DNA from 2 places in the Ensifer sp. CCNWLY38 genome. Region 2 is predicted to be linked to the other one. Evidence: predicted binding sites of a transcription regulator. Region 2 holds the regulator's gene; the other holds the start of a gene.
The links. The regulator HrcA, encoded in region 2, represses chaperone genes, less so after heat shock. The targets are predictions, from matches to a motif close to GTTAGCACTCNCNNNNNGNGAGTGCTAAC.
Positions count from the first base shown of each region.

Region 1: the regulator HrcA is predicted to act here: its motif matches at 1,677-1,705, upstream of groES (co-chaperone GroES).

Region 1 covers NZ_JBBBBO010000001.1:370,655-379,519, forward strand. The annotation lists gene V7S54_RS01895 (bifunctional riboflavin kinase/FAD synthetase) at 1-457, opposite strand, end outside; gene V7S54_RS01900 (TIGR01459 family HAD-type hydrolase) at 471-1,319, opposite strand; gene groES (co-chaperone GroES) at 1,764-2,060, shown strand; gene groL (chaperonin GroEL) at 2,123-3,763, shown strand; gene V7S54_RS01915 (hypothetical protein) at 4,293-4,742, shown strand; gene V7S54_RS01920 (bifunctional diguanylate cyclase/phosphodiesterase) at 4,852-7,650, opposite strand; gene V7S54_RS01925 (NAD(P)/FAD-dependent oxidoreductase) at 7,866-8,865, opposite strand, start outside.
Region 2 covers NZ_JBBBBO010000001.1:803,794-812,658, forward strand. The annotation lists gene V7S54_RS03915 (D-arabinono-1,4-lactone oxidase) at 1-1,144, shown strand, start outside; gene grpE (nucleotide exchange factor GrpE) at 1,237-1,854, opposite strand; gene hrcA (heat-inducible transcriptional repressor HrcA) at 2,018-3,097, opposite strand; gene rph (ribonuclease PH) at 3,258-3,977, shown strand; gene V7S54_RS03935 (VOC family protein) at 3,992-4,411, shown strand; gene rdgB (RdgB/HAM1 family non-canonical purine NTP pyrophosphatase) at 4,429-5,073, shown strand; gene hemW (radical SAM family heme chaperone HemW) at 5,156-6,340, shown strand; gene V7S54_RS03950 (glutathione S-transferase family protein) at 6,369-6,983, opposite strand; gene V7S54_RS03955 (DUF1801 domain-containing protein) at 7,097-7,462, opposite strand; gene V7S54_RS03960 (DoxX family protein) at 7,498-7,911, opposite strand; gene V7S54_RS03965 (RNA polymerase sigma factor) at 7,991-8,865, opposite strand, start outside.

The sequences.
Region 1 (8,865 bases), 430 kb from region 2:
CGCCAAATCCGTTATCGCCGCCGGCCGCCATCAGGAAGGCGGGGCCGCCCTCGCGCCCCTTGCCGAAGTGGAAATCGAAGCCGGTGACGACATGTGAGGCGTGCAGCCATTCGAGCAGGATACGGTGGATAAAATCCGATGCGGAAAGCTGCGAGAAGGTGCGGTCGAACGGATACTCGATGACGGCGCCGAAACCCATGCCTTCGAGGATGCGCGCCTTCAGCGGTGCCGGCGTCAGTCGGAAGACCGGGGTTTCCGGACGGAACACGGTTCTCGGATGCGGCTCGAAGGTCAGCACGAGCGCCGGCACACCGCGCGCTTTGGCCTCTTCCAGCGCCCGATTGAGCACCGACTGGTGACCCCGGTGCACGCCGTCGAAGTTACCGATCGCGACGACGCCGCCGCGCAGATGCTGCGGAAGCGGATCACGGGTCTCGTTGCGATGAAAAACCGTCATCTCCGTCTTCCTGTCAGGCGAGCCGCGGCATCCAATATTTCGGCGACGCGCCTTCCTTCTTCAGGAAGGCGGCGAGCTTCGCCTCGTCGGTGCGGCTTTCGTTCATGTATTCCTGGGCGTGGATACCGGCACTGATATAGAGCAGATCGAAGCCGGCATCCTGGGCGCCCTTGACGTCCGTCGGCATGCCGTCGCCAACGGCGATGACACGCGACAGGTCAAGCGCGCCACGAACGGCCTTCGCCTCCGTCAGCGCCGCACGGTAGATGGCGATATAGGGCTTGCCGGCAATGCGCGCCTCGCCACCGAGCTCTTCATAGAGCTTGGCGATTGCGCCGGCACAGGGGATCAGCCGGTGACCGCGCTCGACCACCAGATCGGGATTGGCACAGATGAACGGGATCTTGCGCTGGGCAAGGCCCGTCAGCGTCGCGCGGTAATGCTCCGGCGTTTCGGTTTCGTCGTCATAGAAGCCGGCACAGACGACCGTCTCAGCATCTTCCGACGAAACGATCTGCGTTCCCAGGCCTTCGAGCAGCGGCAGGTCGCGCTCGGCGCCGATGAAGAAGATCTTCTTGGCGGCGGCGGCGATCAGCGCGCGGGTCACATCGCCCGAGGTCACGATCCGGTCATAGGCCTCGTCCGGAACGCCGAGACCGCGGATCTGGATCTTCACACCCGGATGCGGACGTGGCGAGTTGGTGATCAGCACCACGGTCAGGCCGGCGGCACGCGCCTCGGCCAACGCCTCGCAGGCGGAGGCAAAGGCCTGCACGCCGTTGTGAAGAACGCCCCAGACATCGCACAGCACCACGTCGTAGCGCGCAGCGATTTCCCGAAAACTGTTGATCCTTGCGGCCATTCTGGCTTCCTGCAAACACGGTTTCCGGCTTGCATGGCAAGGAAGGCAGGAGAATACAAGTCTCGTCGCCTGAAAAAGGCGCCCCCTCCCAAGGATTCCGGCACTGTCGGGCGTCGAAGAAAAGTGCATTGCGGATGCCGCCCGCTCGTGGTTTGCGGCGCCAAGGCACTTTGCAGCGGTTATCAACCGTCAAAACCCCGCCAATGCCATTCGTCCACGCGATCGCCTACATTTCGCCAAGAATGGGGCTAGGCTGCCTACGCCCTCGCCTGCCGCGCTCGCCCAAGGCTACTGCCGCCGGCAAAAAATCTGGGCCCGATCCTTGACTCACCCCATACCCAGGCTTATCTCGGCATCGCTAGCACTCGATAAATGAGAGTGCTAACACCCATCCATCGGGTCGATCAGCGATCCGTAATGTCATTTGATCGAGGGATTAGACTAATGGCAAGCACCAACTTCCGCCCGCTGCACGACCGCGTCGTCGTTCGCCGCGTCGAGTCTGAAGAGAAGACCAAGGGCGGTATCATCATTCCGGACACCGCCAAGGAAAAGCCGCAGGAAGGCGAAATCGTCGCCGTCGGTTCGGGCGCCCGTGACGAAAGCGGCAAGGTTGTTGCTCTCGACGTCAAGGCTGGCGACCGCGTTCTGTTCGGCAAGTGGTCGGGCACCGAAGTCAAGATCAACGGCGAAGACCTTCTGATCATGAAGGAAGCCGACATCATGGGCATCATCGGCTGATCAGCCGTCGTCCACCCCTTTTTATGACAACCAATGGGCAATGAGCCCGGGAGTTTTCTCTAATGGCTGCAAAAGAAATCAAGTTCGGCCGCACCGCGCGCGAAAAGATGCTGCGTGGCGTCGACATCCTCGCTGACGCGGTAAAGGTCACGCTCGGCCCGAAGGGTCGTAACGTCATCATCGACAAGTCCTTCGGCGCTCCGCGCATCACCAAGGACGGCGTATCGGTCGCCAAGGAAATCGAACTCGAAGACAAGTTCGAAAACATGGGCGCCCAGATGGTCCGCGAAGTTGCTTCGAAGACCAACGACATCGCCGGCGACGGCACCACGACTGCAACCGTTCTTGCCCAGGCGATCGTTCGCGAAGGCGCCAAGGCCGTTGCTGCCGGCATGAACCCGATGGACCTGAAGCGCGGTATCGACCTCGCCGTCACCGAAGTCGTCAAGGATCTCCAGGCCAAGGCCAAGAAGATCAACACTTCGGAAGAAGTCGCACAGGTCGGCACGATCTCGGCAAACGGCGAGCGTCAGATCGGCCTCGACATTGCTGAAGCGATGCAGAAGGTCGGCAACGAAGGCGTCATCACGGTTGAAGAAGCCAAGACCGCCGAAACCGAACTCGAAGTCGTCGAAGGCATGCAGTTCGACCGCGGCTACCTCAGCCCCTACTTCGTCACCAACCCGGAAAAGATGGTCGCTGACCTCGACGACGTCTTCGTTCTCCTCCACGAGAAGAAGCTCTCGAACCTCCAGGCAATGCTCCCGGTTCTCGAAGCTGTCGTTCAGACCGGCAAGCCGCTCCTGATCATCGCTGAAGACGTAGAAGGCGAAGCTCTTGCTACGCTCGTCGTCAACAAGCTGCGTGGCGGCCTGAAGATTGCTGCTGTCAAGGCTCCGGGCTTCGGCGATCGCCGCAAGGCCATGCTCGAAGACATCGCCATCCTGACGGGCGGCACCGTGATCTCCGAAGACCTCGGCATCAAGCTCGAAAACGTCACGCTCGACATGCTCGGCCGTGCGAAGAAGGTTTCGATCTCCAAGGAAAACACGACGATCGTCGACGGCGCCGGCCAGAAGGCCGACATCGAAGGCCGCGTTGCCCAGATCAAGGCCCAGATCGAAGACACCACCTCCGACTACGACCGCGAAAAGCTGCAGGAACGTCTTGCCAAGCTCGCTGGCGGCGTTGCCGTCATCCGCGTCGGCGGTTCGACGGAAGTCGAAGTGAAGGAAAAGAAGGACCGCATCGACGACGCTCTCAACGCGACGCGCGCTGCTGTTCAGGAAGGCATCGTACCGGGCGGCGGCGTTGCCCTGCTGCGTTCTTCCGTCAAGATCACCGTCAAGGGTGCCAACGACGACCAGGAAGCCGGCATCAACATCGTTCGTCGCGCTCTGCAGGCTCCGGCCCGCCAGATCGCAGAGAACGCTGGTGACGAAGCTTCGATCGTTGTCGGCAAGATCCTCGACAAGGACCAGGACAACTTCGGCTACAACGCCCAGACCGGCGAATATGGCGACATGATCGCCATGGGCATCATCGACCCGGTCAAGGTCGTTCGCACCGCCCTTCAGGACGCAGCTTCGGTTGCCGGCCTCCTCGTCACGACGGAAGCCATGATCGCCGAACTGCCGAAGAAGGATGCACCTGCTGGCATGCCGGGCGGCATGGGCGGCATGGGTGGAATGGACATGATGTGATAAGGCGATAGCCTTTTCGCATTCATGATCCATCCGGATCGGAAAGGCGGCCTTCGGGTCGCCTTTCTCGTTTTTTATCAATGCCATTCACTGGTGATGAACCTGTCTGGCAATCTCTCCGCAGAAAAAAGCCACCGGTTGTAGTCCGGCTTCAAAAAACCGTTGAAGTCGAAAAAAAACGAACTATAACAGCGCCCCAAGTGGGCGGAGATTCATGGGAGATCGGGTAGCGAACTCAAGCGGGCGAACAATCGCCAAAGCTTTTTCGCACTAACCGAACATCCGAGACCTCTTCGAGAATATCACGAAAAGCATATAAGTATTTAATCGCAAATTGAGCCGACCTCTCCGACGAAATTACTTCGCTGGCGAGCTTCATTGCTATCTCGCGACCCATTCGAGTTGAACAACCGCCCGCAGTAGGCGGCGTGTACTCTTGCATTGGTTGATGGTTGGGCGAAATTTGCACAATAGGACGTGTTTCCTGGGGCGTCGAAGACGATGTCCAGGAGTGCTGCTGGGGTAAACCGTGTTCAAGATCACGAGAGCAAATTCCGTTCCCCTCGGCTCCCCGGGACAGCCGCACCTCGACCTGCCACATCATGAGTTCCTGCAGCAGTTCTGCGCGGCGGAAGGCTGGTCGGGCGACTTGTCCACGGGGCTGTTCCGGCTTGGCGAGAAAGCTGCCGCCATCCATGGCCTGCGCGACGGCGAATGCGGCCTGCTCAACTTCGTGCGCTGCTACGACCCGGCCGATCGCAACCACGTGCTCGAGCTTTTCGAGCAGGCGGCGACAAGCTGCTCATCCTTCTGCTTTTCGACGACGATCGCACTCGAAGAGCACGGCCAGAAACAGCCGCTGTTCTGCATCGGCGAATCCTCAGGTCTCGAACAGCGCTATTCCGGCACGATAACGGGTGTCTTCTTCTTCCCGCGCTTCCTGGTGGAAGGCGCCGGCCGGACGTTGCTGCGGCAATAGCGAAGACCTGACCCGGCCGACAGTTCGCGCCGACAAGGCTTGAAACCCCGACCAGAAATGGCGCTCGCCATGGACACGATCCTCGCGATGATGAAGGACGGCCGCCCGATCAGGCGGCGGCCGCCTCTTCGTCGCCGCTGAACAGGAGCGTTATCGGGGCCGGGCGGCCGAGCAGATAGCCCTGTGCCTCGTCGCAGCCTTCCGCCTGCAGGATATCGAGCTGCGTCTGCGTCTCGACGCCCTCGGCAAGGACCGGCACCGACAGGCTTTGTCCGAGCGCCAGGATGGCGCGGACGATCGCCTTGGCCTGCGGGCTGCCCTCCACTTCCCACATGAAGCTCTTGTCGAGCTTGATCTTGTCGAAGGGGAACGATCGCAGCGTTTCGAGCGAGGAATATCCGGTGCCGAAATCGTCGATCGCGATCGTTACGCCTAGTTCCTTGATCTGACGCAGGGTCAGCAGCGCGCGCTCCTTGTCGTCGATGATCGTCGACTCCGTGATTTCAAGCTCCAGCCGGTTCGGATCGAGCCCGGTCTCGGCAAGCACGTCCTGCACCAGGCTGACGATATCGCCATTGGCGAGCTGGACCGCCGACAGGTTGACGGCGATCTTGTGGTTGCTCTCCCAACCGGCGGCCTCGCGGCAGGCTTCGCGCAGCACCCATTCGCCGATCGGCAGGATCGCACCGCACTCTTCGGCCAGTGGAATGAATTCGCTGGGCGGCACCATGCCGCGTTCGGGATGATGCCAGCGCAGGAGCACCTCGTAGCCGATGACGGCGCCGGTCATCACCGACTTCTGCACCTGGTAGTGCAAGGCAAGCTGCTTCTTGTCGACGGCATCCCAGAGATCGTTGGCAAGCGCACGCCGCTGGCGGGCAGCCTCGTCCATCGAAACCTCGTAGAAGCAGATGGTCTGGTTGAGCGCAGCCTTCGCCCTGTACATCGCGAGGTCGGCATTGTTGATCAGCGTATCGGCCGTTTCCGCATCCTGCGGGTAGATCGCGACGCCCATGCTGCCGCCGGACTTGAGCTCGAAATCGCCGAAGCGCATTTCCTCGTGCAGGCTCTTTTCGATGCGGCGCAGGAAGTCGTTGAGTTCGGCCAGTTCCTCGAAGCGTTTGACCGCGGCGAACTCGTCGCCGCCGAGGCGCGCCACGAACTCGCCTTCCTGCAACAGGCCCTTCACGCGCTGAGCAATCGTCACCAGTACGAAATCGCCGGCGGCATGGCCGTGCAGGTCGTTGACTTCCTTGAATTTGTTGAGGTCGATGCCGATGACGGCAGCCTTGCGGTTGAACCAGGCGGCGGCATCCAGTTCCTCTTCGAGATAGCTGCTGAACTGCAACCGGTTCGGCAGGCCCGTCAGGCTGTCATGACGCGCAAGGAAGGTGATCTGCTCCTCGGTGTCGAGCCGCTCGGTAATGTCCTCATAGGTGCTGACCCAGCCACCATCGGGCAGCGTGCGGTGCTTGGTCAGGATCGAGCGGCCGTTGGCGAGCTTCTCGACGATATCGCCACCGCCCTTGCCGACCATTTCAATCCGGTGTTTCTGATAGAGTTCCTCGGCCTTGGCTCGCGCAATTTCGGGCTCGGCGTAAATGCGGGCGAAGACGATATCGAGAATCTCGCGGAAGGTCAGGCCTTTGCCGGCAAGCGTCTCGGAGAAGCCGAAGATCTCGCGGCAGCGTCGGTTCGACAGGAGCAGCCGGTCATCGCTATCGAACAGGCAGATACCTTGCGACATGTTCTCGAGCGCGACATCGAGGTTGTTGCTGACCTCGGCGATGCGATCGGCATCGGCCTTCGCCTTGGTGGTGTCCTTGACGATCTTGATGAAGCCGGCGTGCTTGCCCTCCTCGTCCAGGAACGGATCGATCACCACATGCGCCCAGAAGCGAGAGCCGTCCTTGCGATAGCGCCAACCCTCGTTCTCAAACTTGCCCTCAGCCACGGCAACCTCAAGCGCGCGGCGCGGCAGGCCATCGCGCTGATCGTCGTCCGAATAGAAGCAGGCGAAATTCTTGCCAATGATTTCCTCGGCGGCATAGCCCTTGTTGGCCTCGGCGCCGGCATTCCAGCTCGCCACGCGGCCATCGACGTCGAGCATGTAGATCGCGTAGTCCTTCACGCTGCGGACGAAGCGCGTGAACTCCCGTTCGGTTGCGGCGGCGGAGAGCTCGGCATGATGGGCAAAGCCGGCGGCAACCAGCACCAGGGACAGAAGGAAGAAGGCGGTTCCGGCAATGACGAAGGCGAGCAAGTGCGGCTGGATCATGCCTTCATAGGTTGGGGTGATGAGACCGACTTCGATCGTCACGGCGCCCATGGCGGTGAAGTGCAGCGCGACGATGCCGAGCGTCATCAGGAGCGTCGCGATGATCTTCGCCTTCAGCGGCTTGCCCATACGGGCAATCGTGCCGAGTGCGCCGATGTCGAACAGCGAGCCGAGCACGATCGACGCGACAACGAGCGTGGCATCCCAGCGCAGGTTGCCGGGAACCTCGAGGGCCGCCATGCCGAGGAAATGCATGCAGGCAACGCCGGCGCCGAGCACCAGGCCGCCGGCAATCCAGGCCAGCCGATCCTGCACGCAGGTCGCGATCAGCAGCGCCGTCGTGGTCAGCACGATCGCAACGGCCAACGACAGGGCCGTCAGGTCCATCTGGTAGCCAAGGACGACCCCGGGGTCGTAGGCAAGCATGGCGATGAAGTGGGTGGCCCAGATGCCGAAGCCGCTGGCAATGCCTGCAGCCACCGCCCAGATCGTCCGCGCCTTGCCGGAAGATCCACGAGCGCGCTGCAACAGCGCCACCGCGCCGTAGCTGGACAGGAAGCATATGAGCGCCGCCAACGCGACCAGCTTCGGATTATGCTCCACCACGAGGCATGTAAGAACCTTGAACATCGCAATCGCCTAAATCAACAACCGCCGGGAAACGAGACCTTTCGCCTCCAGTTAAGCGGCCTGTGTTGACGTCAGGTGATTTAAGGAAATGATAAATCGTCGCTCCGGCCCACAGTTGCGTGGCCAAACAGTCGTTTCGTCGTTAACGAAAATTGAAATCGGACCGCCTGCAAGTTGCAGCGGGTGGAAAGCGCGGCCAGGCGTGGTCCTGCCGCTCAGGGCTGGGATAGCAGCGCCTTGAGGTCCGATTGCGGATCGGCAATGGCGGCCCGGTCGGGATTGATGCCGGATTCCAGGAGCTTCTTGCCCGTCACATAGGCCTTGGCGTCATTGATCGCATCGACCGCCACGAAGCGCCCCTGCCTAAAGTACCAGACGGACACACTACCCTCGCGCTGACCGGGTCTGACGATGGTTTCGTCATGACCGAGTCCAAAGCCGGCGATCTGCAGCTTGACGTCGTACTGGTCGGACCAGAACCAGGGCTTGGGTTCGTAAGGGTGTTCGCTACCGGCGAGGATTGCCGCAATGGCCTCGGCCTGGTCGACGGCGTTCTGCACCGATTCCAGCCGGATGCGCAGGTCTTCCCAGGGGAGCACGGCGCAATCGCCCATAGCGAAAATCGCCGGGTCCGCCGTTCGGCCGAAAGCGTCGACGACAATGCCGTTTGCCGTTTCGAGGCCGGCGTCATGCGCCAGGCGGTCATTCGCGGTGACACCGATGCCGACGATGACGACATCGACCGGCAAGACCGAACCGTCGGAGAGTTCAGCGGCGGTGACGCGGCCGTTTTCGCCGACGAGACGATTGAGCCCGGTCCCCTCGCGGATATCGACGCCGCGGGCGTGGTGAATATCGCGCACCAGGCCGGATGTCGCCGACGAGGCAACGCGCTGCAGGATGCGGTCGGCCATCTCTATGACCGTGACCTCGAGCCCGCAGGTCCGGGCGACCGCCGCCGCTTCAAGACCGATATAACCGCCGCCGACGACCAGGGCGCGACGGCGGGGCTTCATTTCCTCGGCAAGGCGATCCGCATCCCGGAAGTCGCGCACGACGAACACGCCCTCGAGATCCCCGCCGACGGAAGCCGGCAACCGGCGCGGCGTGGCGCCGGTCGCAAAGGCGAGCACCTCGTATTCGAGCGAGGTCCCGTCGCTGAGCGTCACGCGCTTGCCGGCGCGATCAAGGCCGGTCACGGTCGTCTGGAGCCGT
Region 2 (8,865 bases):
TGCCGAAATGGTGCGCGAGGCGACGTCGCAAGGACTGAACGTGCGCTGCGCCGGTTCCGGCCATTCCTTCACCCCGGTGGCGTTGACCAGCGGGCTGCAACTGACGCTCTCCAGCATGCAGGGCGTCGTCGGCATCGACTACGCGCGCAAGCGCGTCGCGGTAAAGGCCGGCACCACCATCAATCAGCTCGGCAAGGTGCTGAAATCCAACGGCCTGTCGCTGATCAATCAGGGCGACATCGACAGCCAGGCGCTGGCTGGCGCGCTGACGACCGGGACGCACGGGACCGGCGCCAAGCTCGGCAACATGGCCTCGCAGATCGTCGGCATGCGCCTGGTACAGCCGGATGGCAGCATTCTCGTCGTCGATGAGACGACACCGGATCTGCTCGAGGCGGCGCGGGTATCGGTCGGCATGCTTGGTGTGATCTCGGAGATCACGCTGCAGGCGATGGACAGCTACAATCTGCATGAAAGGCTCTGGCGCTGCACCTTCGATGAAATGATCGAGCAGCACGACGAACTGGCCGCCAAGCACCGCCATTTTGGCTTCTTCTGGTGCCCGGTGCCCGAGAGCCGGCATTGCTATTGCCTGCCGGACACCGCATCGGTCTCGACCACAGACAGCACCTCCGACGTCTGCGAGATGAAGGTGATCGACATCACCGAGGAAGCACCGACGGAGCGCCGCTTCGAGAAGATCGCATACTCCTCGGAGATCTACCCGATCGAGTACGTGCCGAATTTCCACGAGCTCGAATACGCGGTCCCCGTCGCCCACGGCAAGGACGCAGTGAAGGCGGTGCGCAAGCTGATGCTGGAAAAGCACCCCACCTGCATCTATCCGATCGAGTATCGTTTCACCGCCGGAGACACGGGTTGGATCAGCCCCTTCTTCGAGCAAGACTCGATCACGCTCTCGGTCTCGGGCGAGCCGGGAACCGACTATTGGGGCTACCTTGGGGACGTCGATATGATCCTGCGGCAGTACGGCTCACGGCCGCACTGGGGCAAGCTGCATTTCCTCGGCGCCGAGGATGTGACGGCGCTCTATCCCCGCGCAGGCGATTTCCGGGCGCTCAGGGCCAAGGTCGATCCGGAGGGCCGCTTCCTCAACGATCACCTGCACCAGCTTTTCGGATAGCGTTTGCGGCTGACGCCGCTCCCGTCTTCTGCCCAAACAAAAACGCCGCGCGAAGTTCGCGCGGCGTTTTCTTTAAACTCTGTTCGGTTGGATCAAGCAGACGGTGCGTCGCCGTTCTCGGCGGCCACGACCTTCGGTCCGCCCTTGGAGACGCCGACCATGGCCGGACGCAGAACACGGTCACCGATCACGTAGCCGGCTTGAACCACCTGCAGCACCGTGTTGTTCGGCACGTCCGCATTGGGAATCTCGAACATCGCCTGATGGAAGTTCGGGTCGAACTTCTGGCCTTCCGGCTCCAGCTTCTTGACGCCGTGGCGCTCAAGCGCCGAAAGCATCGAGCGCTCGGTCATTTCCACGCCCTCGATCAGGGCGGTCAGGCCAGCCTCGCCTGCTTCCCTGGCCTCTGCCGGAATGGCATCGAGGGCGCGGCGCAGGTTATCCGAAACGGCGAGCATGTCGCGGGCGAAGCCGGCGACGGAATAGGACTTCGCATCCTTCACGTCGCGTTCGGTGCGGCGGCGCAGGTTGTCCATCTCGGCGGCAAGCCGAAGGTACTTGTCACGCAGCTCGGCGCTCTCGGCCCTTGCGAGCTCCAACGGATCGGGCTCGGCAACCGGCGCAGCTTCAGCGGCGTCGGCAGCATCAGGCGCGGCATCGAATACCTCGTCGGTAGCCTCGGGTCCGTGCTTGTTCGTATCGTCGGTCATGACGTTCTCCGCAGTGTCGTCTCTATCGTCCTTCGCATTTCCACGCCGCAAGCGCGAGCCTGCGTGTCAGCAAAAATGCCCTGTGGCTGGATTTGAAGCCGATATCGAGGTTTGGGGCCGAAAAATCAAGGGTTCAATCGCGCGCGCGGCCAAAAGCCCGCCTTTAGCGGGAGAGCCGCGACATCAGCTGCGCGGTATAATCGACCATCGGCACGATGCGGGAATAGTTGAGCCGCGTCGGACCGATGACGCCGACCGCGCCGACGATACGGTCCTCGCCATCGCGATAGGGCGCGACGATCAGCGAGGAGCCGGAGAGCGAGAAGAGCTTGTTTTCCGAGCCGATGAAGATCCGGACACCCGGGCCGCTCTCGGCAAGATCGAGCAGCTCGATCAGGCTGTCCTTCTTTTCGAGATCGTCGAAGAGCATGCGGAGCCGATCGATATCCTCGGCCCCCTCCAGTCCTTCGAGCAGATTGGCCCGCCCGCGCACGATCAACCGCGCCGGCTTCTCGTCGCCTTCATTGCCCGACCAGATGGCGAGACCGCGCTCGACGAGGTCTTGCGACAGCGCGTCGAGTTCGCCGCGCACCGTCCGCTTCACCTTTTCGAGCTGGGTGCGCACCTCGCCGATCGTCTGGCCGGCAAGATGGGCGTTGAGGAAGTTCGCGGCTTCGGTGAGCTGCGAGCTGGTGACCCCTGCCGGCAGTTCGATGATGCGGTTTTCCACCTGGTCGTGCTCGCCGACGAGAACGGCCAGCGCCTTGGTCGGCGCCAGGCGAATGAACTCGACATGCTTCAGCACGGGATCGGCCTTGGCGGTGATGACGAGGCCGGCCCCGCGTGACATGCCTGACAGCATCTGGCTGGCTTCGGTCAGCAGCGCATCGACCGGCTGCGTATGGTCATCGCGCCGCACGTGACGGTCGATCGACGCCCGGTCCTCGACCGAGAGATTGCCGACCTGCATAAAGGCGTCGACGAAGAAGCGTAGCCCCGTCTGGGTGGGCAGACGGCCAGCGCTGACATGCGGCGAGTAGATGAGACCGAGATCTTCGAGATCGCTCATCACATTGCGAACGGAAGCGGGAGAGAGCGACATGGGCAGGAGCCGCGACAGATTGCGCGAGCCGAGCGGCTCGCCGCTCGTCAGATAGGTTTCCACGATGCGACGGAAAATTTCGCCCGAGCGCTCATCCAGCGCCGCTGCGATTTCCTTTGCTCCGGGATTGCGCAGTACCATGTCACTCCACACTCGCAGGCACATCCTGCCGTGCCCGGAATATAGTGATCCTGCCGCCCGATGGCAAAAGGGAAAAATCGACTGGTCCCCCGGCTATCCACCGGTTCCCTTTGCCTGCGCCATGCTCTAGAAGGCTCTCCAGATACGATAGGAGTTGACGATGCGGCCATCCGGCAGAAAAACCGACCAAATGCGCAAGGTTTCCTTCGAGCGCAATTTTTCCAAGCACGCGGAAGGTTCCTGTCTGGTGCGGTTCGGCGATACGCACGTGCTGTGCACCGCCAGCCTTGAGGAGAAGGTTCCGGCCTGGCTGCGCAACGGCGGCAAGGGTTGGGTGACGGCGGAATACGGCATGCTGCCGCGCGCCACCGGCGAGCGCATGAAGCGCGAGGCGGCAAACGGCAAGCAGAGCGGCCGTACCCAGGAAATCCAGCGGCTGATCGGCCGGTCGCTGCGCGCTGTCGTCGATCTTCCTGCACTTGGCGAACGCCAGATCTCGATCGACTGCGACGTCATCCAGGCCGATGGCGGCACCCGCACGGCCTCGATCACCGGCGCCTGGGTCGCGCTCTACGATTGCCTGAAGTGGATGGAAGCGCGTAACATGGTCAAGGTCGAGAAGGTCCTGAAGGACCATGTCGCCGCCATCTCCTGCGGCATCTTCGCCAACCAGTCCGTGATCGACCTCGATTACCTCGAAGACTCTGCGGCCGAGACCGATGCCAACTTCGTCATGACCGGCTCCGGCGGCATCGTTGAAATCCAGGGTACGGCCGAAGGCAAGCCGTTCTCGGAAGAGGAATTCGCAAGCCTGATGGGCCTGGCAAAGAACGGCATTGCCGAACTGGTCGCGCTGCAGAAGCAGGCGATTGCAGGCTGACCACAGGAGAAAAGATGGCCCCGGCACTGGAAGGCATACTCGAGACTGCGCTCTACGCGACCGATCTCGATGCCGCCGAGGCCTTCTACGGCGGCGTTCTCGGCCTTGAGAAGATCACCCGCGCTGGAAACCGGCACGTGTTCTTCCGCTGCGGCCAAGGCGTGCTTTTGATCTTCAATCCGGTCGAGACGGTGAAACCGCCAGCACCGGACGCCACCCTGCCGGTACCACCGCATGGCACGACCGGCCGGGGACATATGTGCTTTCGCGTGCGCGCCGAGGCGCTCGACGCCTGGAAAGCGAAACTGGAAGCGGCCGGTATCAAGATCGAAAGCGATCTGCGCTGGCCGAACGGGGCGCGATCCTTCTATTTCCGCGACCCGGCCGGCAACAGCCTCGAATGTGCGGAACCGGGCCTCTGGTCCATCGAATGAATACGAAGCGAGACACCATGCGCAAACTCGACAACAAGACGCTGATCGTCGCCAGCCACAATGCCGGCAAGATTCGCGAGATCCGCGATCTCATCGGCCCGCTCGGTTTCGAGGCGAAGTCGGCGGCGGACCTCAATTTCATCGAGCCCGACGAAACCGGCACCACCTTCGAGGAGAACGCCACCATCAAGGCGCTCGCCTCGGCCAAGGCTTCGGGCCTGCCGGCGCTTTCGGACGATTCCGGTCTTTCAATCGACGCACTCAACGGCGCGCCCGGCGTCTACACCGCCAACTGGGCCGAGCGCGAGGACGGCAGCCGCGATTTCGCGATGGCCATGGAGAAGGTCGAAAAAGCATTGCAGGAAAAGGGCGCAACGACGCCTTCCGAGCGCGCCGCCCGCTTCGTCTCGGTGCTCTGCCTTGCCTGGCCGGACGGCCATGTCGAGCTCTTCCGTGGCGAGGTCGAAGGCTTCGTGGTCTGGCCACCGCGCGGCAGCCAGGGTTTTGGCTACGATCCGGTCTTCCAGCCGAAGGGCTACGAGACCACCTTCGGCGAAATGAGCGCCGACGAAAAACACGGCTGGAAGCCGGGCGATGCGCAGGCCCTGTCGCACCGCGCCCGCGCCTTCAAGATTTTTGCCGAGACCTGCCTCGGAGCCTGATCTGAGCGGGATGAGGAAAAGTGTGAGCGGTTTTCCGCCCGCATCCCGCTCCCTACTGAAAGTGACCATGAGAGACGCAACGATGCAGACGGCCACGCTATCGGCGATTGGTGACGGCATGGACCCCGGTTTCGGGGTCTATGTACACTGGCCGTTCTGCGCGGCCAAATGCCCCTATTGCGACTTCAACAGCCATGTGCGCCACCAACCGGTGGACCAGCCGCGTTTCGTTTCCGCCTTCCTGAAGGAGATGGAAGAAGTCCGCGAGCTCTCCGGCCCGCGCACCGTCACCAGCATCTTCATGGGCGGCGGTACGCCGTCGCTGATGGAGCCGGCAACGGTGGACGCGATCCTCTCCGGTATCGCTCGCCATTGGCACGTGCCGGACGGCATCGAAATCACCATGGAAGCGAACCCTTCGAGCGTCGAGGCGACGCGCTTCCACGGCTATCGCGCCGCCGGCGTCAATCGCGTCTCGCTCGGCGTCCAGGCGCTGAACGACCGAGATCTGAAGTTTCTCGGGCGGCTGCACAATGTCGAGGATGCACTGAAGGCGATCCGGCTCGCACGCGAGATCTTCCCACGCATGTCCTTCGACCTGATCTATGCCCGCCCCAACCAGACGGTCGAGGAGTGGGAACGCGAGTTGAAGGAGGCGGTCTCCTATGCGGTCGATCACCTGTCGCTCTACCAGCTGACGATCGAGGAGGGCACGCCCTTCTACGGCCTGCACAAGGCCGGAAAGCTCATCGTTCCGGACGGCGAACAATCGGCCGTACTCTACGAGGCAACGCAGGAGATCACCGCATCGATCGGCATGCCGGCCTATGAAGTCTCCAACCACGCACGTCCGGGTGCTGAAAGCCGGCACAACCTCACCTACTGGCGCTATGGCGACTATGCAGGTATTGGCCCCGGCGCCCACGGCCGCCTCGGCATCGGCAGCGGCAAGATTGCGACCTCCACCGAACGCAAGCCCGAGGAATGGCTGCGCCTCGTCGAGACCTACGGCCACGGCATGATCGAGCGCGAGGCGCTCGACCTCGAAGCGCAGTCGGATGAACTGCTGCTGATGGGCCTGCGCCTCAAGGAAGGCGTCGATCTTGCCCGCTGGCAGACCCTTTCCGGCCGCGATCCGGACCCGGAGCGCGAGCAGTTCCTGATCGACCACGGCTTCATCGAGCGGCTCGGCAATTCGCGCCTGCGCTGCACGCCGGCCGGCATGCTGATCCTCGACGCCGTGGTGGCGGACCTCGCCTGCCCCTGAGGGCAGGCGGTCTTCGCCGGCTACAGACTCAATCGAACGTTTCACCCGATAGCGGCGTGGCCCGCATCGAGGCGCGCTCCTCGAACGCGTCGAACCAGCGTGTCAGCGTTGGGCGGTTACGGAACGATGGCAGGTTGCGAAACGCCATCCAGGAGAGCGCCGTCGCCAGCGCGATCTGGCCGATATCGACGTCTTCCTCGGGCGACAACGTCTGCTCCAGCCAATCGTAGGTCGCTTCGATCTTTTCTTCGTAGCCCTTGGCGAGTTCCGGAAAACGCAGGTGCTCCGGGCGCCTCTCCCATTCCCAGCGAAGACCGATGCCGGTCTGGGCAAGGACCTGCGCCACCGACTGCATGCGCAGCGCCCGCCACCGAGGCTCGCCGGCCTCGGGGATTAGCTTGCGTCCCTCATGCAGCGTATCGAAATAGGCGCAGATGACGTCGCTGTCGAAGATCGGCTCTTCGCCCTCACGCAACAGCACCGGAACCTTGCCGAGCGGGTTTTCGGCATAGACTTCGTCGTTGCGCCGCGTCGGGCTCGTCTCGTGGTGGATGACCTTCAGCCGTTCGGCGAGACCGGCCTCGTGGGCGAAGACGAGCGCCTTGCGAGCGAAGGGAGAATGGGTCTGATAGTAGAGGATCATGTTTGCCTCGCGGGATCTGGCGTGAATTCCTGTTCCCGTGAAGAGATATTGCATCGTGACCGATAAATGCGCTCTGTTTCACCGGTCCGGTTGCAAGTTTGTTTCGTAAGGGATCACTTCATCGGATCGCCTTTCAGCCGATTGAGTTCGATGCCTCTCGCGACGAGCCGGGCAACCTGGCCATCGTCGATGTCTTCGGCCGCGCGCAGGCGGATATAGGCCATGTCACCCTTGCCGCCGCCCCTCTCCAGGCGAGAATCGAGATCGAGCATCTCGGCGCCGCGCCAAAAGCCGAAGGTCACGTGATCCTTCGCCCCCTTGAGAAGGCAGACCGCACCTCCGGCCTCATAGGTGGGGTGGCCCCATTTGACGATGTCGGTCAGCCCGCCTGCGGCGATGAGCGCTGCGTGCAGGCGTTTTGCCACCTCGGCCGGCGTACCAGAGAGGCCGGCAATGTAATCTTCGACGGTCTTGGTCATGGTCGACTTTCATTTGTTCGGTGGGAAGGTAGTTTTCAGTTCTTGAACGGGATCAGGCTGCGCAGCCGCGGATCTCGGAGCCACAGGCCGCCCCAGGCGATGACGCCGAGATAGAAGCCAAAGAGCAGGTGGGAAAAGAGTGGGCTGCCGGCGCGCAGATGCGTCGCCATCGCGCCGCCGAGATAACCGGTCAGCAGAATGGCGCCGAGGATCGAGGTCCGCGGGATCACGTAAAGCACGGTGCAGAGCAGAGTGAGCACCCCGAGCAGACGCGCCAGGTTCTGATCTGCGGAGTAACCAAGCGCCACCATGGTTTCGGTAACGACTTGGAGCGGCACGAGCTTGATGACGGCATCGAAGACCAGGAAGGCGACGAGCACGCCACTGAGGACGCGGCCGAGGATGACGGACTTGGCAGTCGGGGCGGGAATGGCAAGGCTGGTATTCACTGGGATTTCTCCTTGGATCTCGTTTTCAGTCCAAGGACGAAGTAATGCGGCCCGCCCCGACAGCCGCCTCGTGGCTTTTTCATCTTTTTTTGACGACGGCGTCTTCGACGCCTGGCTCCTCGTCGAGTTTGTCGAGCTGCATGCGGATATAGGCGCATTCGGCAGCGTTGGTCGCAAGCGCGACGGCATGATCAAAAGCGACGCGTGCCTCGCGAACCCTGCCGAGCTGCTTCAGGAGGTGGCCGCTGAGGCCATGGAAATAGAAGTAGCCAGACAGTTTGCCGGCCAGCGGCTCGATCATGGCGAGCGCTGCTTCCGGACCGTCACGCTTCGACACAGCCACCGCCCGATTGAGGGTGATCACCGGCGAGGGCTGCAGCCGTTCGAGCGCTTGGTACAAAAGATCGATCTGCGCCCAGTCGGTGTCCTCAGGGCGCTCCGCCCGCGCATGCAGGTCAGCGATTGCGGCCTGGATCTGATAGGCGCCGGGCTGGCGATGGCGCATCGCCCTGTCGATCAGCGCCAGCGCCTCGCTGATCAGCGGCTGGTTCCACAATCCGCGATCCTGGTCTTCGAGCAGGATGACGGCGCCATCGGCATCGAAACGGGCGCGCGCGCGGGAGTGCTGTATCATCATCAACGCCGTCAGCCCCATGATCTCCGGTTCGGCGGGAAAGAGCTGCAGCAGCAGGCGCCCAAGACGGATCGCCTCCTCGCAGAGATCGGCCGAGACGCTTTCCGGGCCGTTCATCGCCGAATAACCTTCGTTGAAGACGAGATAGATCATCGTTGCGACGGCGGCGAGCCGGTCGGCGCGATCGTCCGCGTCCGGCGTCTCAAACGCAAGGCCCGCGGCGGCGACGCGCGACTTGGCGCGGGTGATGCGCTGCTCCATCGCCGCCTCGCTGACGAGAAAGGCGCGGGCGATCTGCTTGACCGAAAGGCCCGAGACGA